3 regions of the Halopseudomonas litoralis genome follow, and region 3 is predicted to be linked to each of the others. Evidence: predicted binding sites of a transcription regulator. Region 3 holds the regulator's gene; each other region holds the start of a gene.
What was found. Region 3 encodes FliA, which starts transcription of late flagellar genes. Its sites were predicted from a motif close to CTAAAGTTTNNNNNNNNNNNGCCGNTAA; they were not measured.
Positions count from the first base shown of each region.

Region 1: BLU11_RS09190 (methyl-accepting chemotaxis protein) is a predicted target of FliA. The motif match lies at 4,462-4,489, and genes of this name have one in related genera.
Region 2: BLU11_RS05525 (methyl-accepting chemotaxis protein) is a predicted target of FliA. The motif match lies at 4,214-4,241, and genes of this name have one in related genera.

Region 1 is NZ_LT629748.1:1,892,890-1,900,624, reverse strand. It holds gene BLU11_RS09210 (O-succinylhomoserine sulfhydrylase) at 1-357, shown strand, start outside; gene BLU11_RS09205 (sensor domain-containing diguanylate cyclase) at 386-1,357, opposite strand; gene BLU11_RS09200 (response regulator) at 1,386-2,423, opposite strand; gene BLU11_RS09195 (ComEA family DNA-binding protein) at 2,633-2,917, shown strand; gene BLU11_RS09190 (methyl-accepting chemotaxis protein) at 2,958-4,394, opposite strand; gene rnd (ribonuclease D) at 4,599-5,753, shown strand; gene BLU11_RS09180 (YcgL domain-containing protein) at 5,750-6,043, shown strand; gene BLU11_RS09175 (NINE protein) at 6,059-6,460, opposite strand; gene BLU11_RS09170 (YcjX family protein) at 6,528-7,735, shown strand, end outside.
Region 2 is NZ_LT629748.1:1,116,286-1,124,020, reverse strand. It holds cobalamin riboswitch at 1-72, opposite strand, end outside; gene BLU11_RS05560 (heavy-metal-associated domain-containing protein) at 177-434, shown strand; gene BLU11_RS05555 (DUF411 domain-containing protein) at 456-902, shown strand; tRNA gene BLU11_RS05550 (tRNA-Asp) at 1,036-1,112, opposite strand; gene BLU11_RS05545 (DUF2897 family protein) at 1,313-1,489, shown strand; gene BLU11_RS05540 (DUF2058 domain-containing protein) at 1,543-2,073, shown strand; gene chrA (chromate efflux transporter) at 2,103-3,290, shown strand; gene rloA3 (retropepsin-like aspartic peptidase RloA3) at 3,311-4,012, opposite strand; gene BLU11_RS05525 (methyl-accepting chemotaxis protein) at 4,305-5,951, shown strand; gene BLU11_RS05520 (Na+/H+ antiporter family protein) at 6,142-7,464, shown strand; gene BLU11_RS05515 (IS110 family RNA-guided transposase) at 7,648-7,735, opposite strand, start outside.
Region 3 is NZ_LT629748.1:873,772-881,506, reverse strand. It holds gene BLU11_RS04355 (chemotaxis protein CheA) at 1-1,662, opposite strand, end outside; gene BLU11_RS04350 (protein phosphatase CheZ) at 1,674-2,477, opposite strand; gene BLU11_RS04345 (chemotaxis response regulator CheY) at 2,494-2,871, opposite strand; gene BLU11_RS04340 (RNA polymerase sigma factor FliA) at 2,985-3,725, opposite strand; gene fleN (flagellar synthesis regulator FleN) at 3,722-4,546, opposite strand; gene flhF (flagellar biosynthesis protein FlhF) at 4,572-5,915, opposite strand; gene flhA (flagellar biosynthesis protein FlhA) at 5,940-7,735, opposite strand, start outside.

The sequences.
Region 1 (7,735 bases), 1.0 Mb from region 3:
GAGCAGCCGGATATCGAGCGTGTCTATTATGCCGGGCTGCCCAGCCACCCGCAGCATGAATTGGCCAGGGCGCAGCAGTCGGCCTTCGGTGCCGTGGTCAGCTTTGAAGTCCGCGGTGGTCGCGAGGCCGCATGGCGGTTCATCGATGCCACACGTCTGATTTCCATCACCGCCAATCTGGGTGATGCCAAGAGCACCATTACCCACCCCGCAAGCACCACCCATGGCCGGCTGAGTGCCGAGACTCGGCAAGCGGCGGGCATTCATGAAGGGTTGATCCGCCTGGCGGTTGGCCTGGAAGAGGTGGCCGATCTGCGTGCGGACCTGCAGCGCGGGTTGGCTGCAGCGCGCGGCTAGGGCTGTGGGGGGGGCGTTACCTGCAGGGTTACAGGGCAAGCTCCCCGGCTTTACTCAAGGTGATGCAGTTACGACCATTGGCCTTGGATCGATACAGCGCACGGTCCGCGGCCTCGATCAGCATGCCATATCCGGGCATGTCCTCTTCCATGCACGCCACGCCCATACTGGCGGTGCAGGTCAGAACCAGGCCTTCATAATCTACGTTGAGTTGCTCGATGCTGCAGCGTAGCCGCTCAGCAAACTGACGGGCTCCTTCCAGGCCGGTGTGGGGCAGCAGAACGACGAACTCCTCACCGCCATAACGACCGGCATAGTCACTCTCCCGTGCCATCTGGCGGGTCACTCGGGCCACCTGGCGGATGACCTCGTCGCCTGCCCTATGCCCATGGCTGTCATTCAATTTCTTGAAATGATCGATATCGAACAGCACCAGGCTGGCCTGACTATTGTGGCGCCTGTGGCGAGCGAACTCGCGCTCCAGGCAGTTTTCCCAGTGACGGCGGTTGAGCAGACCGCTCAGGCCGTCATGCAGAGCCAGTTCCTGAAGCTGAGTATTGGCTGCCTGCAGCTGACGCTTGTTGATGGCAGCATTGGTCACATCATAGATGATCAGGCAAACGTGGTCGGACGTGGCACTGATCGAGCGCAGGGGCAGAATGGTGACGTTCTGATACATTTCATCAGCCAGTCCGGTTATCGGCTGATAACTCTTGAACCGCACCAGATAGGGACGTTGCTCCCAGATGGTGAAGGTGCGGATGCCGAGCATGATGGCCGTTTCGACCTTATGGGTGAACCAGGGGCGATCGATTTCCGGAAACAGGTCGAGCAATGACTGTTGAGCTACCTGATTGGCAGACATGCCGGAGTGGTTTTCCATGAAGCTGTTCCACGCCTGTATTCGATAGTCTCGGTTCAGTACGACCACGCCGACATCGATGCTCTGGACGATGTCCAGCATCCAGTGCAATTCGCTGATATCAAGTGGCGCTGTCATGGCTGGGTCTTCCTGCACGTAGTGAGCATCAGATCAGCAGCTCAATCTTCTGCTGCAGTTTGGGTATCGAGTCCTCGGTGAACAGCAGAATGAGGTCGAACTGGATATCATGGTTTTCCAGGGCATAACTGATCTCAACCGCCAGGGTCCGTTTCCAGCGGGGGCGATTGAGCCGGATCAGTTCCTCGATTGTGCAGTGCTGGCCGAGCACCAGTGGGTGTCCCAGTGATAGCTGGATGTCGAGCTGTTCAGACAGGCCATTGAGGCAGGCGCCGGTTATGATGGCCGCGAGGTCCAGCAGCAGTTCCAGGTGCGGAGTCGCATTCAACTGACTGTTCAGCAGGCCGGCGACATCACTGATCTTCGAATCATGGAAGATCAATAAGGCTTCACCGGCAATGCCACCGCCTATATAGCCCTGACAGATGGCCGAGACCTGCTGGTTGCCCTGGGCATCAGCCAGGGCCATTTGCAGCTCGCTGACTTCCAGAATATTGACGTTGGGGACCGGCAGACAGATAAAGACATTCAGCACCCGTGCCAGCAACTCAGCGGCGCGGCCCATGGATATATTGGCCAGTTCACGAAAGGCATCACGGAAGCTGACCGAGGGCAGACAATGAGAGGTGATATTCTCGGGCTGCAGTGGAGCAGGGGGGAGCCCCATACCCAGGGCCAGCAGAGCAGCTTCCAGTTCCAGTGGGTCGACGGGTTTGCGCAGGAAGGATCGGGCTCCCAACGCCTTGGCGCGCCGAATGGCTTCCTGCTGCACATCACCGGAGATGACGATGACGTCGGCCTGCAGACCTTCGTCGCGTATGCGAGCAAGTACGTCGAAGCCATTCAGCTCGGGCATGGTGAGATCGAGGAGTACTATGCGTCCCTCGTTCTGGCGAATCGCTTCCAAACCGAGCAGGCCGTTCTCGGCTTGGGTGATCCTGAATGGCCAGTTTGCCGGCAGGCTGCGGATCAGCTGCTTGCGGGCCATGCTTGAATCGTCGCATACCAGCAGGGGTATGGCGTCGTCCACTTGGCTGTCCTTTTCCGGTGATTGCGGTGGCGGCATAATGCCATTGCGGATGCTGCGCTGTCACCTTTTTGGTGACAGGCGGCATTGTTGTGAGAGATTCTTCACAGATTTGCCTTTAAGTGCTGTTGTTGCAGGGATCTTGGGGCTAGTTTGACGGGGTGCCGCAGGGAAGCGTTATGGTTTGATTGTTGTTCGGGTTTCTCCCTTGATGTGCGGTTCAATTCCTTTATCAATGGAGAAATATCATGAAAACGATCCTTGCTGCCGTCATCTTCAGTTTGTCCGCCTGGCTGGCCGTGCCGGCTTTCGCTGAAGCCGTCGCTGAACCCATGGTCACGGTCAATATCAACGATGCCAGCGCGGCTGAAATCGCCGAAGGTCTGAAAGGTATCGGCATGGCCAAGGCCGAAGCCATTGTTGCCCATCGCCAGGAGAATGGTCAGTTCGAGTCGGTCGATCAACTGACTGTGGTCAAGGGTATCGGTCCGGCGACCGTTGAAAACAATCGCGCTCGTATCGCTCTGCAGTAACCTATGGCGCTCCCTTCAGCACGTTGAGGGGAGCGCGGACTCAGGTCTTCAGTCGTCCCACCGCGTCAGTCAACTGATGAGCAAGCGTTGCCAGCTGTTCGCTGGTTGCAGCACTCTGAACAGTCTGCATCACGGTCTGCTCGGTCACATCCCGAATCTGGATAATGCTCTGGGTGATGGACTCGGCTGCCTCGCTCTGTTGTTCGACCGCAGAGGCGATCTCGCTGTTGCCATCGCTGATCTGACTTACCGAGGCAGTGATCTCCGCCAGCGCAGTACCGGCTTGCTCTACCTGTTCGACCGAGGCATGGGTCAGTCGGGCGCTGTCCTGCATTTCCGTCACGGCGTTGTGAGTGCCGCCCTGCAGGGCCTCGATCATGCGCTGAATTTCATCGGTGGAGCTCTGCACGCGTTGCGCCAGCGCCCGCACTTCGTCAGCCACCACAGCAAAGCCGCGACCGGATTCGCCGGCCCGGGCGGCTTCGATGGCCGCGTTGAGGGCAAGCAGATTGGTCTGTTCGGCTATTTCGCGGATCACCCGTACGACGCCGCTGATTTCCTGACTGTGGCCTTCGAGCTTCTGCATATGCTGGGTGCAGCGCTCGATGCTGGTGGCCAGCCCGGTAATGGTCTGGCTGACGCGCAACACCTGATCCTGCCCGTCGCGCGCCAATGTATCTGCCTGGGTGGATTGATCGCGGGTGACGGCAGTGTTGCCGGCAATGTCCTGGACAGTGGCGCTCATTTCGTTGACGGCGGCGGCGACCATATCGGTTTCGCCTTGCTGGGTAACCATGCCATCCTTTACCCCGGTCATCAGGCGAGCCATTTCATCAGTACCCTGTTCCAGTTGCCTGGCGGCCTGGCGCACGGTGCCGACCACCTCCTGCTGGGCGGTCTGCATGGCGTTGAAGGCCTGCGCCATGGCGCCAACCTCATCCCGTGAGGCAACGGCAGCACGTAAGGTCAGATCACCAGTTTGCTGAACCTTGAGCATGGCATCGCGGAGGACGAGGATATTACGGGTGATAAAGGATATGAGCAGCTGGGAGACACCGAGCACGCCGAGCATCAACAGCAATACCACGATGGCATAAAGCGGTGCGCGATCCAGCAGTAAGCCGAGATAATCCTGCCTTTCGATGCCGAGCAGTTGTGCTTCGCCGTTACGGCTGGCTAACCAGGCGCCGTGCAGGTTGGCTGTCGCCGGGACGTTCAAGCGGCTCGCCGGAATCCACTGCGCTGAAGGGGTGGCAGTTCCATTGGAGGAGGCTGCATTCAACCAGCGCAGCCCGGCAGGGGTGGTATCCGTGCTGGAACTCAGAACCATGTCGCGGGCCAACTCCTGACGCACCACATGAATCCGGTCCTGCTCCACCCAGAGCGCGACCAGTACCAGTAACATGGTGCTGATGAAGGTCACGCTGTTGACAGCCCAGAATTTGTACTTGAGCTGTAGGTGCTGAAAAAACGCCATGCTGACTCCTTGGTGGGTTCTGCTCCGATTGGCCTTCGGGCAGCGCATACTATAAGGCCATGGCTCTATATCGGTTGATGTGCATCAATCTTGACCCCTTGGGAAAGAAAAAATCGGTGGTTGCACACATCCGTTGAAAGTTGCAGTCCGCGTGAGGGAATGGGTCGGTTATACTGTGCGCTCAGGCCAAGGAAACAATATTTTATGACCTCAACCGAGGCTCGCCCTCTCATGATCGACCAGAACGCCGACCTGGCCGACTGGTGCAAGCAGTGGCTGCAATTACCCTTTGTGGCAGTGGATACCGAGTTTGTCCGCACGGAAACCTTCTTCCCGATCGCCGGGCTGATCCAGATCGGCGATGGCGAACGCGCCTTTCTGATCGATCCGCTGGCCATTACCGACTGGTCGCCATTGGTCGCGCTGCTGGAAAGCCCTGCTGTGGTCAAGGTGTTGCACGCCTGTGGCGAGGATCTGGAAGTGTTCCTGCATCTTTGTGGCGCCTTGCCCGCACCGCTGTTCGATACGCAGCTGGCCGCGGCTTTTCTGGGTATGGATTTTTCCATGGGCTATTCGCGACTGGTGAGTGCGCTGCTGGACATCGAACTGCCCAAGGACGTGACCCGCTCGGATTGGTTGCAGCGGCCATTGAGCGACAGACAGCTGCAATATGCTGCCGACGATACTGTGCATCTGGCGGCGGTCTATAAACTACTGGCGCCGCGTATCGAGGCCGCTGGCCTCACCGATTGGTTGCTGGAAGATACCGCCGATATGGTCGCCAATGCCCGGGTGATGGTGGAGCCGGCCGAGGCCTATCACCGGATCAAGCAGGCCTGGCGGCTCAAACCCGCCGAGTTGGCTATTCTGCAGCTGTTGTGTGACTGGCGTGAACATCAGGCGCGGCAGCGCGATCAGGCACGCAATCGTCTTCTGAGGGAGGCCACATTGTGTCCCCTGGCGCAGCGGCAACCTGATTCACTGCAGGCATTGGCACGACTGGATGATATGCATCCGCGCACGGTGCGTCAGGATGGAGAGGTCATTCTGGACCTGATCCGTCAGGGGCAGGCGCTGCCGCAGGAGCAATGGCCGCAGTCCGTGCCGGAGCCTCTGCCAGCCGATGCCAATCGACTGCTGAAAACGCTGCGCAAGGTCGGTCAGCAGCACGCCGAGCGGCTGGGTATGGCGAGCGAGATCATATTGCGCAAGAAGGTGCTCGAAGCCATGGTGCGCACCGGTTATCCATGCGGCCCATATAGCTTGCCGAAGGAGCTTACCGGCTGGCGACGCGAGCTGATGGGCGAGGAACTGTTGGCACTGGCAAATCAATTCTCCACCAAGGGGCAGACCGCATGAAGGTGCTGTGTTCCATCTATCGAAGCACGCGCAAGGACGGCATGTATCTGTACGTGCCCAGGGAAAAAGGCGTCACTGAAGTGCCGGAGCCCTTGTTGAAGCTGTTTGGCAAGCCCGAACACGCTATGGATATGGTGCTCAGCGAAGAGCGCAAACTGGCACGCGAAGACATTCTGCAGGTACTGACCAACCTGAAAGACCAGGGCTATCACCTGCAGATGCCGCCGCAGCAGGAAGGCTGGATAGTCCATCTTCCTGATGAGCTGCTGACTCGTAACGATCCCGTATAGGAGCAGGCCTTGGAGTTACCAGGCCTTTTCCATGTTCTTCACTGAAATCTGTTCGTTGAGTGTCCAGTAGTCATACAACACGCCCAGCAGGAACAGGCCGCCAGTGCAGAAATAGATGATGGCGGTGATCCACTTGCCCATATATAAGCGGTGGGCGCCGAAGACCCCGAGAAAGGTCAGCAGGATCCAGGTCAGATTGAAATTGACTCGACCGCTGCGAAAACGCTGATCAGCCTGGTCATCCATGGATGGGATCAGGAACAGGTCGATGATCCAGCCGATGAAGAACAGGCCCAATGTGAAGAAATACAGGGTGCCGGTCCAGGGTTTGCCGTAGTAGAAACGGTGCGCGCCCATGAACCCGAAAATCCACAGCAGGTAACCTACGGCCTTGCTGTGCGTGTCTGCATATGCCATTGAAATTTTCCCTAGCCTTGTTGTGCGATACTGCCCATAGACCATAAATCATTCCGGGAGTGCCTGCATGCCAGGAATAAAGCAACCGCAGTGGCTGGAAAGCGTTCGGCAACAAGCAGCCAGCCTGGGTAGTCCGCATCTGCGCATCGGTGTCACCGGGCTCAGTCGAGCGGGCAAGACGACCTTCATTACCAGTCTGATCAATCAGCTGGAGAACCATCAGCGCGGGTTGCTGGCGCGGCGTGCGCCCTTTGACCGATTGGAAGCAGTGCGTTGGCAGCGCGATGGCGTAGAGCAACCCTTCGCCTATCTGCAGGCGCTGGAAGCCCTCGCCGGCGAACCTGCGCGTTGGCCCGAGTCCACTCGAGACCTGTCGCGGGTGGTGATAGATCTGCGCTTTCGTCAGACCGGTCTGCTCAAGCGCTTGCAGAGCACCCGGTCGCTGCGTATCGAGATTCTCGATTACCCCGGTGAATGGCTGCTTGACCTGCCGTTACTGGACATGGACTACGGGCAGTGGTGTGAGCAGATGCGCGCCTGGCTGGATGCCGAGCCGCGGTGCAGTATTGCCGGGCCGCTGCGTGAGGCGCTCGCCGCGATTGACCCACAGGCACCGCAGGACGCAGCTCAGCTCGCCGAGCTGGCCGCCGCCTGGACCGACTTTCTGCAGCGCAGTCGCAGCGAGGCGGGGTTATCCCGCAACCAGCCGGGGCGTTTCCTGTTGCCGGGTAGTGGTATCGCTGCCGAGATGCTGCTGTTTGTCCCGTTGCTCAGTGCCAATCGTCATACTCAGGGTGACGCCGGTAGTTGGTGGTCGGCTTGCGAAGCACGCTTCCGCTATTATCGCGACTACGTGGTGAAGGGTTTTTATGACGAGCATTTCAGCCGGTTGGATCGACAGATACTGCTGGTCGACATGCTTGGTCCCATGGATGCCGGGCAGCCTGCGCTCACTGATCTGAAAGCGGCGCTGGAGTCGGTGCTGCAGAGTTTCCGCTATGGTCGTGACAGTTTGCTGAGCCGGCTGTTTCGGCCGCGCATCAGTCAGCTGGCGGTGTGCGCTACCAAGGTGGATCAGGTCGCGCCAGGCCAGCAGCGCGCGGTGCAGCAATGCCTGGAGGATCTGTTGACCGACAGCCTGGCGGATGTGCGCCACGGTGGTGTGCGGGTACGCGGATTTCCCCTGGCGGCGGTGCGCGCCACGCGCCAGGAAGGTGATGCCTTGGTCGCCGGGCTGGAAGGGCAGAGTGGCTGGGTGCGTTATCAACCGGGTGG
Region 2 (7,735 bases), 240 kb from region 3:
AACAGACGCACCGGCTTCCCAGTTTCACCTGCCGGACGACGCCTGACAGGTACCTGAAGCAGGCGCAAGATTATGGGGTTTGCCCAGGGAAGTAAAGAACACTGAACGGTGCTTGACTCTGCCACGATGTCAAGGTTGAAACTGTGCCCAGTTCAAACATCCAGGGAGTACCCGACATGAGCTTCATCGAATTGAATGTAGAGAAAATGACCTGCAGCTCCTGCGTCAAGCACGTCACCGAGGCACTGAACGCCGTGGCTGGCGTCAACAATGTCGAAGTCAATCTCGACAAGGCCAGCGTCAAGGTCAGCGGCCAGGCCGACAGCCAGGCATTGATCAATGCCCTCGATGAGGCTGGTTACCCAGCAACAGAGGCCAGCGCTGCAAAACCGGTTCATGATGGCCACACCACCTGCTGCGGCGGCTGCCAGTAATACCAATACAAGGGGATTATCATGCCTGCGAAATTACGCCTTGTCGCGTTGAGCGCCCTGCTGCTGGGCGGCTTTGCCCAGGCCGCAGACAGTCTGACCATTGACGTCCACCGTGACGCCAATTGCGGCTGCTGCAAGGACTGGATCAAGCATATGGAAAGCAATGGTTTCGAGGTCAATGACCATGTCGAAACCAACATGGCAACCGTGAAACAGGAGCTGGGCGTCCCCCCGCGCCTGGGCTCCTGTCATACCGCTGTGATCAACGGCCAATTCATCGAAGGCCACGTGCCGGCTGATCAGGTCATAGCCCTGCAAGCACGCCCCGACCTGCTGGGCTTAGCCGTTCCCGGCATGCCCATGGGCTCGCCCGGCATGGAATATGGTGACCGCCAGGATCCTTATCAGGTCGTGGGCTTGACCAAAAAGGGTGAGATCGAAGTTGTCGCCGAGTATCCCGGCAACTGAGCTTCTCCTACGCCGGGGTTTTGTGGGGAACGGGCTTGCCCGTGAGGGGTGCCGCCTGCTGGAAGGGCTCCGCGGCCAAGACAGCAGAAACAAAAAAGCCTTCGACCAGCAACTGGTCAAAGGCTTTGGGATATGGCGCAGTGGACGGGACTCGAACCCGCGACCCCCGGCGTGACAGGCCGGTATTCTAACCAACTGAACTACCACTGCGCATCTGATCAACAATCGATACTGACGTACCCATCATCGAAGCAGGCGCGCATTCTAAGCTTTCGTCAGATTAAGTCAAGCCTCAGCTGTACACTAAACCTGCTCCACTCCCCGCCCTCACTTGCCTGTCTCTTTATTTGCCATACCCGGATACATTAACCATCCTGTGGATACAGGTTCTCTACGCAAGGAGTACGAACATGTCCGGCATCGGCTGGTTTTTTATCATCATCATTCTCGCAACTGTCATCGGCGGCCTGTATATGTTGCGCAAGACCGCCAACAAAATGCCCATCGGCGATGAGCAGATGGAGCGTATCAAGGAACGGCAGGCGGAACTGGAAGCACAGGAAAGGCGGGAGAAGCAACAGGACTGATGGTGCTAGAATGCACGACACATTTTCAGCCGCGTAACAGGTAGTTCCACAGCATGGTCAATTCACTGCAAGCCCAGTTGCTCAAATCCGGACTGGTTGATGAAAAGAAACTCAAGCAGGCCCAGCGTGCCAAGAAGAAAGCCGCCAAAAACACCCCGGACAAGGTGCATGACACCGCCGCTGCGGTAGAAAAGGCGCGTAATGAGAAAGCCGAACGCGATCGCCAGTTGAACCTGCAACGCCAGGAGGAAGCTGCGCGTCGCGACCGTGAGGCCCAGGCCAAACAGTTGATCGCCCAGGCCAAGCTGGACCGTAGCGGTGGCGAAACGGCCTATCAATTCGTTGCCAAGAATAAGGTCAAGAAAATTTACGTCACTGAAGAGCAGTTCGACAAGCTCAGCCGCGGCACGCTGGGTATCGTGCGACTGTCCGGCCACTTCGAGGTCATTCCTCTGGACGTAGCCGAAAAAGTCGCAGAGCGGGCGCCGCATTGGCCGGTTGTCATCGCCAGGGTCGAAGCCGAACAACCAGCAGAAGATGATCCCTATGCCGACTTCAAGGTACCCGATGATCTGATGTGGTAACCCTCTCTCGACGACCAGTAAGCCAGAAAATGTTTCCTGCCGATAACAGCCCCTGGTCGGTCTTCCTGATCTTTCTGCGGCTGGGCCTGACCTCCTTCGGCGGGCCCGTCGCGCATCTGGGCTATTTTCGTGACGAATTTGTGGTGCGCCGGCGCTGGCTGTCCGAACGCAGCTATGCCGACGTGGTTGCCCTGTGCCAGTTTCTGCCCGGCCCCGCCAGCAGCCAGGTGGGTCTGGCGCTGGGACTCTCCCGTGCCGGTTACGGCGGCGCACTGGCCGCCTGGATAGGCTTCACCCTGCCTTCAGCGGCGGCGCTGATGCTGTTTGCCAGTTCACTGACGTATTACGGCAATCTCGGTTCAGGCGTGCTGCAAGGACTGAAAATCGTTGCGGTGGCGGTCGTTGCCCAGGCCGTCTGGGGCATGGCACGCACTCTCTGCCCTGACCGTCTGCGCGTCACTCTCATGGGCATCAGCGCGGCAGCGGTACTGATGCTGCCCTTTATCTGGAGCCAACCTCTGGTATTGCTGATGGCCGGACTGATCGGCGTATTACTGATCAAACCGGACATTGAGGAACAGCAAGACGATCTACCAACACGTGTCAGCCGCCGCACCGGTAGCTGGGCGCTGACAGTCTTCTTTGCTCTACTGATCGGCCTGCCGTTATTGGCCGCTTTGATCCCCAGCCAGATGCTTATCCTGGTGGACAGCTTCTATCGTGTGGGTTCACTGGTCTTCGGTGGCGGGCATGTAGTGTTGCCGCTATTGCAGGCCGAGACGGTACAAGCCGGGTTGCTGGATACCGATACCTTCCTCGCCGGCTATGGCGCCACTCAGGCCGTACCCGGGCCGCTGTTCACTTTCGCTGCTTTCCTGGGTACCGCCATGGAGACCGCCGCGCCAGCCTGGATCACCGGTCTGATCTGCCTGGTAGCGATCTTTCTGCCTTCTTTTCTGCTGGTCATCGGCGCCCTGCCGTTCTGGGCACAATTACGTCACAACCTACGCACACGAGTGGCACTGGCCGGGGTCAATGCTGCAGTGGTGGGGATTCTGCTGGCGGCGCTGTATCAGCCGGTATGGACCAGCGCCATCAAAGCCCCGCAGGATGCGGCCCTTGCCCTGGCTGCGCTCATTGCATTGATATTCTGGAAGGTGCCGCCGTGGCTGGTGGTGATCGCCACGGCGGCATTCGGCTGGCTGCTGTCAGTCTGACAACAGCGCGGCGCGGTCATTCATTCACTGCGTTCTTCTTCACGGTCTTCACGGTCATCCTCTTCAGGCTCCGAGGGCTGATCGATCTGACTGTCATCCACCAGAGTCGCGTCATCCTTCATCAGCTGCTGCCGGTTGCGCTCCTCCTCACTGGCGGCGTCCGGGCAATCCAGCGGCAGCATGAATGTGTCGGACACGTCGATCAGACCGATATGCTCGATGGTGCGTCGACCCAGCAACACCGGATAGGTCATGTCGCTGCGATCACGCAGGGAAAACTGCTCGTCATAGATCCGATTGCCCACGCACATACGCATCTTCACCACGGGCCGATAGTCTTCGCCACCGGCGCCACGCACCGTCATCTGACGGAATACCGGACGCTCGAAATGCAGGGTGACCCGATTGCCGGTATCGGCATCGACCACCGGCACGTCATAGCGCACCCACTTCTTGCCTTTGCGGGTAAAGCGCTCCAGATTGACCGCATGCATGGATGAGGTCAGCGCGCCGGAGTCCACCTTGATCTTTACCGCAGTCTCCTCCGGCAGAATCAAACCCTTTTCGACCCAACCCACCACCACCTTTCCGGCGATATCTTCAGTCAGAACGGCATCATCTGGCGGCTCGATGGCATCCTGCGCCCCGGCCATGACAGCGGTGGAGACCGCTGCTGTGCTCAGCAGCGCCGCAAGGGACAGGCTCTTGATAGATAACTGCATAAAATATCCTTTGGGAAACAAACAGATAGACCGAGGCGGCAACGAAAAGTGCCATCCGTATCGAGTAGCCGCGGCAATTTAGCATGCCAACGCGTGCCTCGAAAGATCCCACAGAGTGGCTGGTACTGTCGAAGGAGACGGCCCTGAGGGATTCACCAGACCAATAATGGCCATTAGATACTGGCCTCGCCACAAAAAACACTTCAGTATCCCCGCAACTGACCGATAACAGTCAAAGGCAGGCCGAAATGGCCAGGCCGCAGTTACCTCGAAAGATGTCGGAGATTGGAAAATGGATCTGTTGCGAAGAATAAAAATCAGCCAGCGGATATGGCTTATTCTCATAGTGTCACTCGTCAGCCTGCTGGTGCTTACCTTCATTTCTCTTGACCATTTGCGCAAGGAAATCCATACCGCCGAGATCACCAAGGCCACTCACCTGGTTGAAACCGCCCACACCTTACTGGCGTCCTATCATGCCAAGGAGCTCAGCGGCGAACTCAGCCCCGAACAGGCTCGCCACCAGGCGCTGGAAACCCTGCGCGGCTTACGCTACGGCGGTAATGAATATTTCTGGGTCAATGACATGAACTATGTCATGCGCATGCACCCTTTCGCGCCCGAAACCGAAGGCGTCGACCTGAGCACCCTCGGCAAGGATAGAGGCCCTAACGTAATCAAGGAGATGGTCGACGTAGCCCGCGCCCAGGGCACCGGCCATTACGAATATCTCTGGGTCAAACCGGGCGGTGTGGTCGGTGAAGGCGATGCCGTTAGGCGCCTGGCCGCCTTCACTCATTTCAAGCCATGGGATTACATGATCGGCACTGGCATTTTCCTCACCGACGTGGAAAACAGATTCCGCACCCAGGTTCTCTGGGCACTGTCCGTGGTGGCCGTGATCCTTCTGCTTATGGTGATCAGCCTCTATATCATAGGTCGCAGTATTACCCGACCATTGAATCAGGTGGTTCAGGCCATGGGCGATATAGCCAATGGCGAAGGTGACCTGACGCGCACCCTGGACAGCGATGCTCAGGATGAGCTGTCGCTGCTGGCGCGACACTTCAATACCTTTACCAGCAACCTGCGTCAGTTGATCGGCCAACTGGGCGACGGCGCCACTCAGATGATCAGTGCCAGCCAGCAGCTGGATCAGATCAGCAATGCCAGCCTCACTGGCATGACCCGCCAATCCGAGCGCATGGAGCTCATGGCTACGGCGGTCAATGAAATCACCTATGGCGTGCAGGACGTGGCGCAGAACGCCAATGCCGCAGCCCTGGAAGTGGAAAGCGCCAACGAGGGCGCCCATTTCGGTCGCATGCAGGTCGGGAAAACCATCGAGCAGATCGATCATCTGTCCGACAGCGTGAACACCGCCGTCGCACACATGGAAACCCTGTCTGCCGATGCCAAGGAAATCGCCACCGTGCTGGATGTGATCCGCGCCATTGCCGAGCAGACCAACCTGTTGGCGTTGAACGCCGCCATCGAGGCCGCCCGCGCCGGCGAAATGGGTCGCGGCTTTGCCGTGGTAGCCGATGAAGTGCGCAACCTGGCCCAGCGTACGCAGAAATCCACCGAAGAGATTCACGGGATGATCACCCGGCTGCAGACAAATACCCAGTCGGTCGTCACCGTGATCAATGAAAGCAGCCGCTATTCCGAACTCAGCGTCGAGCAGGTCAATTCCGCCGGACAGGCACTGGAGCAGATCGCCACCTCCATGCAGCAGCTGGTGAGCCTGAATGCGTCGATTGCCAGCGCCACCACCCAGCAATCGACCGTGGTCGAAGACGTGAATCGCAACGTTACCGAAGCCGCCGAGCTGGCCCGGGAAACCACCGATGGTGCACAGCAAACCGCCCAGGCCAGCGAGCACCTGGCCCGAATCGGACAGCAGATCAGCAACTTGCTCGGGCGGTTCAAAATCTAGGTAGCCAATAGCTGGCCTCCCGGCCAGCGTCGTGAGGGCGGTGCCGCGATCCGACGGCCCTCCTACGAGGACGCTTGATGAGAACCCCCGCCCCGACGATTTCATCCGTATCTTTTGACAGCATCCCGGCCATCCGGCAGAGTACGCGCCCTGCCCCTTTGCAAGTCATTTTTTCACACAGGATGTAACCATGAACGCAGTGGTCGTTGCAGTTGCAGTAATGCTGATTCTGAGTCTGTGCCGAGTGCACGTAGTCGTCGCGCTGATCATCGGCGCAGTCACCGGCGGTCTGCTCGGTGGTCTGAGCCTGGACGCGACCCTTGAGACCTTTCAGAAAGGCCTGGGTAAAGGTGCCAACGTTGCATTGAGCTACGCCCTGCTCGGCGCTTTCGCGGTGGCCATCGCCAAGTCAGGCACCGCCCAGGCGCTGGCTGACCGGGCGCTGAATATGATCAATAGCCAGCGCGAGGGTGGTACCGGCAAACTGCGCCTCATCCTGCTGGTCATGCTGCTGGCAGTAGCCATGGCCTCGCAGAACATCCTGCCGATCCATATTGCCTTCATTCCGTTGCTGGTGCCGCCGCTGCTGTTCGTCATGGGCAAGCTGAGGTTGGACCGCCGCCTGGTCGCCTGCGTCCTCACCTTCGGTCTGATCACGCCCTACATGTTTCTGCCGGTGGGTTTCGGTGGCATCTTCCTCAACGACATCCTGCTGGCCAACGTTCAGGATGGTGGTCTGGATATCACCGGCCTCAACGTCATGCATGCCATGGCGCTGCCGGCGCTGGGTATGCTGTTCGGCCTGGGGGTAGCCTTCTTCAGCTACCGCAAGCGCCGTGAGTACGCCGCCGCTGCGGTGGGCAATACCGGTGAGTCAGCTGAGAAGGTCGGCTACACACCCAAGACGCTGCTGGTAGCCCTGATCGCCGTGATCGCTGCCTTCTCCATCCAGCTGTGGCTGGACTCGATGATCATGGGCGCGCTGGCTGGCTTCATCGTGTTCTCCGTGTCGGGTGTAGTGCGCTGGCGCGAGGCCGACAATCTGTTTACCGAAGGCATGAAGATGATGGCCATGATCGGCTTCATCATGATCGCCGCCAACGGCTTCGCCTCGGTAATGCAAGCCACCGGCCACATCGAGACCATGGTCACCAGTTCCGCCACCGCCATCGGTGACAACAAGGCGCTGGCCGCCTTGCTGATGCTGATAGTGGGACTGCTGATCACGCTGGGTATCGGCTCGTCCTTCTCGACCATTCCGATCATCGCCGCCATCTACGTGCCTCTGGCCATGCAGCTCGGCTTCAGCCCGCTGGCGATTATCTCTCTGGTCGGCACCGCTGCCGCACTGGGCGACGCCGGCTCGCCGGCTTCCGACTCCACACTCGGACCCACTGCCGGCCTGAATGCCGATGGCCAGCACAGCCATATCTGGGATACCGTGGTGCCCACCTTCCTGCACTACAACCTGCCGCTGATCGCCTTCGGCTGGCTGGCGGCGATGGTGCTCTGAGCTAGCTCCCAACTGATCGCCTCAGCTGATGGCTCCCACGCTCCAGCGTGGGAGCCAAGCCCTGGACGCTCCTGCGTCCCGACCAACCACCTGCACAACGCCAGAACTGGGACGCAGAGCATCCCAGCATTCATTCCCACGCGGGAGCGTGGGAGATTCTATGGTTCATGCCAACCCCTTTTATCAGGTTTTGGGCCGATAAACCGTTTGATTCTGCATCAAGGCAAAGGCAATGCGCGCCAACTTTCTTGCCAGCTTGATCAGCGCCTGG
Region 3 (7,735 bases):
GATCTGAGTGCCCTTGCCCTTGGTCGACTCAATGGCAATGCTGCCATTGAGTTGGGAAATGCGGGTGCGGACCACGTCCATACCGACGCCGCGCCCGGATACGTCGGACACCTCGGTCTTGGTCGAGAAGCCCGCCGCGAGAATCAGGTTGAAGCATTCACTCTCGCTCAAACGCTCGGCGGCGTCGCGATCCATCATGCCCTTTTCCACCGCCTTGGCGCGCAGAACTTCAGGATCCATGCCGCGACCGTCATCGGTAATGGTCAACAGAATGTGATCACCTTCCTGGCGCGCAGCGAGGACCATCTGACCAACACGCGACTTGCCCGCAGCTTCACGTTCGTCAGGCATTTCGATGCCATGGTCAACCGAGTTGCGCACCAGATGCACCAGAGGATCAGCCAGCGCCTCGACCAGATTCTTGTCCAGATCGGTGTCTTCGCCGATCAGCTCCAGTGTGATTTCCTTTTTCAGGCTGCGCGACAAATCGCGCACCACCCGCGGGAACCGACCGAACACCTTCTTGATCGGCTGCATGCGGGTTTTCATCACCGAGGCCTGCAGATCGGCGGTAACCACATCCAGATTGCCAACCGCCTTGGCCAGTTCTTCGTCCTCGCTGCCAACACCCAGGCGCATCAGCCGGTTACGCACCAATACCAGCTCACCGACCATGTTCATGATTTCATCGAGACGCGCGGTATCGACACGCACCGTGGTCTCCGCGGCGGGCGCATCAGCGCTCGACTCGGCCTTTTTTTCTGCTCGTACCGGGGTCTTGGAAGCAGCCACGGCAGCAGACTTGGCCACCGGCTCCGGTGAACTCACGGCGATTTTTGCAGGTTCGACACGCTCCAAAGACGCAGCGGGTGTCAGATCAGCAGCGATGCCCGGCCCCTTGCCTGGGCCATGCAACTGGTCCAGCAACGCTTCGAACTCATCATCGGTAATGACATCCGTTGCCGGCGCCGAAGAACTATCGGTTTGAGACGCTGGGGCGTCAGGCACGGAAGGCTCCAGCGCGACGGCACCCGGCCCCTTGCCAGTGCCATGCAGCTGGTCGAGCAGCGCTTCGAACTCGTCATCGGTGATGTCATCACTGGCGGCGGCAGGCACTTCGGGCGCTGTATCTTCTTCCGGCTTGACATGCAGAGCGTCAAGCAACAGCTCGAACTCATCGTCTGTGATATCACCGGCGTCAGCTTGTTCAGCAACCCGCTGCTCCACGGAAGCGGGTGCGGGCTCTTCAATTGGCGCAGCGATATCTGCTGCTGCAGGCTGGGCCAGCGCGGACAGACCAGCCAGCAGTTGCGGCTCGGCAGGCGTCAGCACCTCGCCTTCGCGTACCTGAGCGAACATGCTGTTGATGGTGTCCAGCGCCTGCAGTACTACATCCATCAGCTCGGCATCGACCTGCCGTTCACCCTTGCGCAGAATGTCGAAGACATTCTCAGCGATGTGGCAACAATCAACCAGCGCATCCAGTTGCAGGAAGCCGGCCCCACCTTTGACCGTATGAAAGCCACGAAAAATGGCATTGAGCAGATCGGTATCGCCGGGGCGGTTTTCCAGCTCGACCAGCTGTTCCGACAACAACTCGAGAATTTCCCCAGCTTCTACCAGAAAGTCCTGGAGAATCTCTTCATCTGCATCAAAGCTCATTTAATACTCCCTCAGAACCCAAGGCTGGACAGCAGGTCGTCGACCTCATCCTGTCCCGATACCACGTCATCCCTTTTATCGGCATGAATCTGCGGACCTTCACCCTGGTGCGATGATCTTCTTTCATCCAGTCCAGCCAGGTTGTGCTGAATACCGGCGATCCGATCGACGTGACCCGCCATGCGCACCAGATTCAACAGGCTTTCCTCGACATCATGCACCAGCGTGATGACACGCTTGATCACCTGCCCCGTGAGATCCTGGTAGTCCTGAGCCATGAGAATATCGTTCAGATTCGCCGACACTTCACCGCTGTGCTGTTCGCTGCGCTCGAGAAACGCCAGAATGTTGCGTGACAGCTCGCGGAATTCCGCCGCGCTCATTTCCCGCCGCTGCAATCGTGCCCATTCAGCCCGCAGAGTCGTCGCTTCCCTGCCGAGCGCCGATATCACGGGCGCACTGCTCTCGACCAGATCCATGGTCCGATTGGCAGCCTTGTCCGTCAGCCTGACCACGTAGTCGAGACGATCAGAGGCGTCGGAAATCTTCGATGCTTCCGCGGCTTCAGCTTCGCTATCGAGCGTACGCACAGTGTCGATCTGGAAATTGACAATCGAGTTGTGCAGTGCGCGAGTAAGCTTGCCGACCTCGTAATACAGGCCGCGATCGCGCGCCTGGTTGATCTCGTGTATGACCAGTACTGCCTCTCGGTAATCACCCTCTTCGAGGTGATCCACCAGTTTCCGGGCATTGCTTTTAAGGGAATGCTCGAACTCATCGGCGATCGTCTGGCCGGGATTACTGCTCAGTGCCATAACTTGCCCCCGGAATTCATCTGGCCTCGACCCGCTCAAAAACCTTTTCGATTTTTTCCTTGAGTGCCTGCGCCGTGAATGGCTTGACTACATAGCCGTTGACTCCAGCCTGAGCCGCTTCGATGATCTGGTCGCGCTTGGCTTCAGCCGTCACCATCAACACCGGCAGGTGCTTCAGGCGCTCGTCCGCACGCACCGCACGCAGCAGATCGATGCCGCTCATACCGGGCATATTCCAGTCGGTCACCAGAAAATCGAAATTACCGCTTTGCAGCATCGGCAACGCGGTGGTGCCATCGTCTGCTTCAGCGGTATTGGTGAAACCGAGATCACGCAACAGATTCTTGATAATGCGTCGCATCGTCGAAAAATCATCGACGATGAGAATTTTCATGTTCTTGTCCAAGTCGACCTCCATACAAACCAGAAGAAGTGCAGCGAGGGTCTGTGCCCCATACACTTCGCGAAACTGTTGTCACTGACCAGCCAGATGCTGTGAGCGCTGATTCAGCCGTCGCGCCAGTCGGCCATACGCCCGCGCAGACGCGCTGCGCACTGACTGTGCAACTGACTGACCCTGGACTCGCTCACGCCGAGCACCGCGCCGATCTCCTTGAGGTTCAACTCCTCGTCGTAATACAACGACAGCACCAGCCGCTCGCGTTCGGGCAGCTTGTCTATCGCCTCGGCCAATGCCTTGCGAAAGCGTTCGTCCTCCACTCCATCGAAGGGCTCATGGTCGGCGCCAACCTCGGTCGGCGCGCCGGCTTCGAGCAGATCTTCAAAACTGAACAGCTTGCTGCCGGCCGTGTCGTTGAGAATCGCGTAATAATCTTCGAGGCTCATATCCAATTCGGCCGCAACCTCGTGATCTTTAGCGTCACGTCCAACTTTCGTCTCAACGGCGCGGATCGCACTACTGACCAGACGGGTATTGCGATGGACCGAGCGGGGGGCCCAATCGCCCTTGCGCACATCATCCAGCATGGCGCCGCGAATGCGGATGCCGGCATAGGTCTCGAAACTGGCACCCTTGCCGTGATCGAACTTGCGGGAGGCTTCCAGCAGACCGAGCATTCCGGCCTGAATCAGGTCATCCACCTGCACACTGGCGGGCAGGCGGGCGAGCATATGGAAAGCAATACGCTTGACCAGCGGTGCGTACTGCTGCACCAGACGGTCCTGCTCGGTGGCAGCGCCCATGGTGCGCGCGTACATATTGACACCGCCTCCTGCCCCCCTGCTCATGACGGTATTCCGGTCCGCTGCACCAGGCGCTCCACAAAAAATTCCAGATGCCCACGCGGGCTGGAAGGCAGTGGCCAGGCATCGACCTTGCGGGCGATGCCGCGGATGGCCAGCGAGGCCTTGCTCCGCGGAAAGGCATCGTAGACCCCGCGTTGCTTCTGCGCGGCCTTGCGGATGGACTCATCGTAGGGCACGGCGCCAACATACTGCAGAGCCACTTCCAGGAAGCGATCAGTCACCTGCAGCAGCTTGTTGAAAACGTTATGGCCTTCCTGCGGGGTGTGAACCATGTTCGCCAACACCCTGAAACGGGTGACGCCATGGTCGCGGTTGAGCAGCTTGATCAAGGCATAGGCATCGGTGATGGAGGTGGGTTCATCACACACCACCACGATCACCTCCTGAGCTGCGCGCACGAAACTGACTACCGAATCACCAATACCGGCAGCGGTATCGACGATCAGCACGTCCATTTCATCGCCTATGTCACTGAACGCCTGGATCAGCCCGGCATGCTCACGCGGCCCCAGATTGACCATTTCTGCGGCACCCGAGGCGGCGGGCACGATGCGGATGCCGCCCGGCCCGTTGATCAACACTTCGCGCAGGTCGCAGTTGCCCGCCAGCACATCGGCCAAGGTCGCCTTGGGTCGCAATCCCAGCTGCACATCGACATTGGCCAGCCCCAGGTCCGCATCCATCAACACCACGCGACGCCCGAGATCGGCCAGCGCCAGGGCCAGATTGACAGACACATTGGTCTTGCCCACTCCGCCCTTGCCGCCGGTAACTGCGATTACCTGAACCGGATGATTGCCCATCTATGCTGTCGCCTTTATCAAATCGTTAACTTGCGCGCTGGCTATGGAGTATACCGGCAAAAACGTCGGCCATGGTCTGGTCAGCTGCCATCTCATTACCTGCCAGACCTACGGCGCGGCTGACCAGTTGGTGCCCGACACCGCGGGACAGGTCATCGGGTATACGCTGGCCATCAGCTACATAGGCTACCGGGAGACGTTGCTCCATAGCCAGCCCCAGTGCTTCGCCCAGCGTAGCTGCCTCGTCCACCTTGGTCAGAATGCAACCCACCGGGTTGCAGCAGCGGTAATTGTGCCATGCCGCCTTGAGCACACGATATTGGCTGGTGGCCGCCAATACCAACAAGGTGCTGATACGCGAGCCTTGTGTTGCCAACTCGCTGAGCTGCCCGCGCAATTGCGGATCCTGCGCCTGCAGCCCGGCCGTGTCCACCAACACCAGACGCTTGTTGCCGAACTCCTCCAGCACATCATTCAGACTGTTCTGTTCATCCACCACTCGTACCGGTACGTTGAGTATGCGGCCCAGGGTGCGCAACTGCTCATGGGCGCCGATGCGATAGGTATCCATGGTCACCAGCGCCACGCTCTGGCTGCCGTGTTTGAGGACATAGCGCGCCGCCAGCTTGCCCAGCGTGGTGGTCTTGCCGGCACCGGTCGGTCCGACCAGCGCAATCACGCCACCCTGATCGATCAGCTCTTCACGCATGGCCGGAACACCCTGGGCCAGATGTGCCAGCAACAGGCGCCAGGCCTGGCGCACGTCGGTCACATCGACCACCTTGGCCAACAATTCCTTGCATAACTCCGGGGGCAGCCCCAGGTGCACCAACCGGCGCCACAGGCTGGCCTGTCGCGGCTGATGCTGATTGACCTGACCCCAGGCCAGGCCACCCAGCTGGGATTCGAGCATGTCGCGCAGCCCGGCGATTTCCGAACGCATAGCGTCGAAATCATCAGTGGCCGGAGGGGCAGACCTGGCTGCTGTTTCTGCGGGTGCTGTGGGCGCTGCGCGTTCACTGTGCAGCCGTTCCAGTAGATCACGCGCCACCGGCGAGCCCTGCTCTGCTGCCTGGCGCATGCTGTCACCGAACAATTGACGGTTCACGCTGGGGCCCTCGGACGGGCGTTCGCCGTCCTGGAGATTGGCCCGGGCACTGATGATGCGTTCCTGGGTCTTCTTCAGCTCCAGATCCAAGCCGGGCGTGGGTGGCGTCAGGCGCGGCGCTTCATAATCCAGCGCTGCGGTCAGCTCGACCCCACCGGCTACTCGCCGGTTGGCGATGATGGACGCTTCCGCGCCCATCTCGTCGCGCACCAGTTTCATTGCCGAGCGCATGTCTGCTGCAAAAAAACGTTTGACTCTCATGGCCTGACCTCACCCCTGTGTAAATCAATTCTGTCCGACGGTGGCAACGATGGTGACCTGTTTGCTGTCGGGTATCTCCTGGTAGGACAATACCTGCGCTCCGGGCGCCGCATATCTGACAAACCTTGCCATCATGTTGCGTACCGGGCCGGCGACCAGCAATATCGCCGGTTTGCCCTGCATTTCCTGGCGCTGCACCATGTCCGCGAGCGAACGTTGCAGTTTCTCCGCCATACCAGGCTCCAACAGAATGCCGTCATCATTGCCTTGCCCAGCCTTCTGCAGACTCTGAAGCAATATCTGTTCCAACCTTGGCTCCAAGGTAATCACAGGCAGCTCGGACTCAAGCCCGACAATGCTTTGCACGATGGAGCGCGATAATGCGATACGCACGGCGCCGATCAGAGCGCCGGTATCTTGACTCTTGCCCGCCTGGTTGGCGATGGCCTCGGCAATGGTACGAATGTCCCTCACCGGCACCTGCTCCTGCAGCAACCCCTGCAATACCTTGAGCAGACCGGACAGGGAAATGATCCCCGGCACCAGCTCTTCGGCAAGTTTGGGCGAGGCCTTGGCCAGCACCTTCAGCAGTTGCTGAACCTCTTCATGACCAAGCAGCTCGTGGGAGTGCTTGTAGAGAATCTGATTAAGGTGAGTAGCAACCACTGTGCTGACATCGACCACCGTGTAACCCAGGGATTGCGCCTGATCCTTGTGCATGGACTCGATCCACACCGCATCCAGACCAAATGCCGGGTCCTTGCCCGGAATGCCCTTGATCTCACCGAACACCTGCCCCGGGTTGATCGCCAGCTCACGGTCGGCATGTACTTCGGCTTCCGCCAAACCGACACCCATCAAGGTGATGCGATAAACGTTCGGCGCCAGATCCAGGTTGTCGCGGATATGCACGGAGGGCATGAGAAAACCCAGATCCTGTGACAGTTTTTTGCGAATACCCTTGATTCGCGCCAGCAACTGCCCGCCCTGACTGCGGTCAACCAGGGGGATCAACCGATAGCCGACTTCCAGCCCGACCATGTCAACCGGGGTTACATCATCCCAGCCCAGCTCACGGTTCTCCGGGCGCTGCAGCGCCGGCTGTTGCGCCTGCTGCTGCTCGGCAGCCTGCTCCGCTTCCACCTTGAGCCGCTGTCGCTTGGCAATGAGATAAGCACCGCCAGCAGCCAAGGCGCCCAGGCTCAGGAAGGACAAATGCGGCATACCCGGAATCAGGCCCATGACGATCATGATGGCCGCGGCGATACCCAGCGCCTTGGGGGACGCGAACATCTGCCGCTTGACCTGACCACCCATATCTTCGGAAGTGGAAACCCGCGTCACCATGATCGCGGCCGCGGTGGACAGCAGCAGCGAGGGAATCTGCGCTACCAGGCCGTCACCGATGGTCAGCAGTACATAGATCTCACCCGCCTCGGCAAAGCCCAACCCATGCTGCGCCATACCGATGGCCAGACCGCCAATCACGTTGATGAACAGGATCAGCAGACCGGCCACCGCATCACCGCGAACGAACTTGCTGGCGCCATCCATCGAACCGTAGAAGTCTGCTTCCTGGGCCACTTCCATACGGCGAACCTTGGCTTCTTCCTGATCGATCAGACCGGCGTTCAGATCCGCATCGATTGCCATCTGCTTACCGGGCATGGCGTCCAGAGTGAAGCGCGCGCTGACCTCGGATATGCGCCCCGCCCCCTTGGTCACCACCACGAAGTTGATGATCATGAGGATGGTGAATACCACCAGACCGACCACGAAATTGCCGCCGATCACTACCTCACCGAAGGCCTGGATGACCT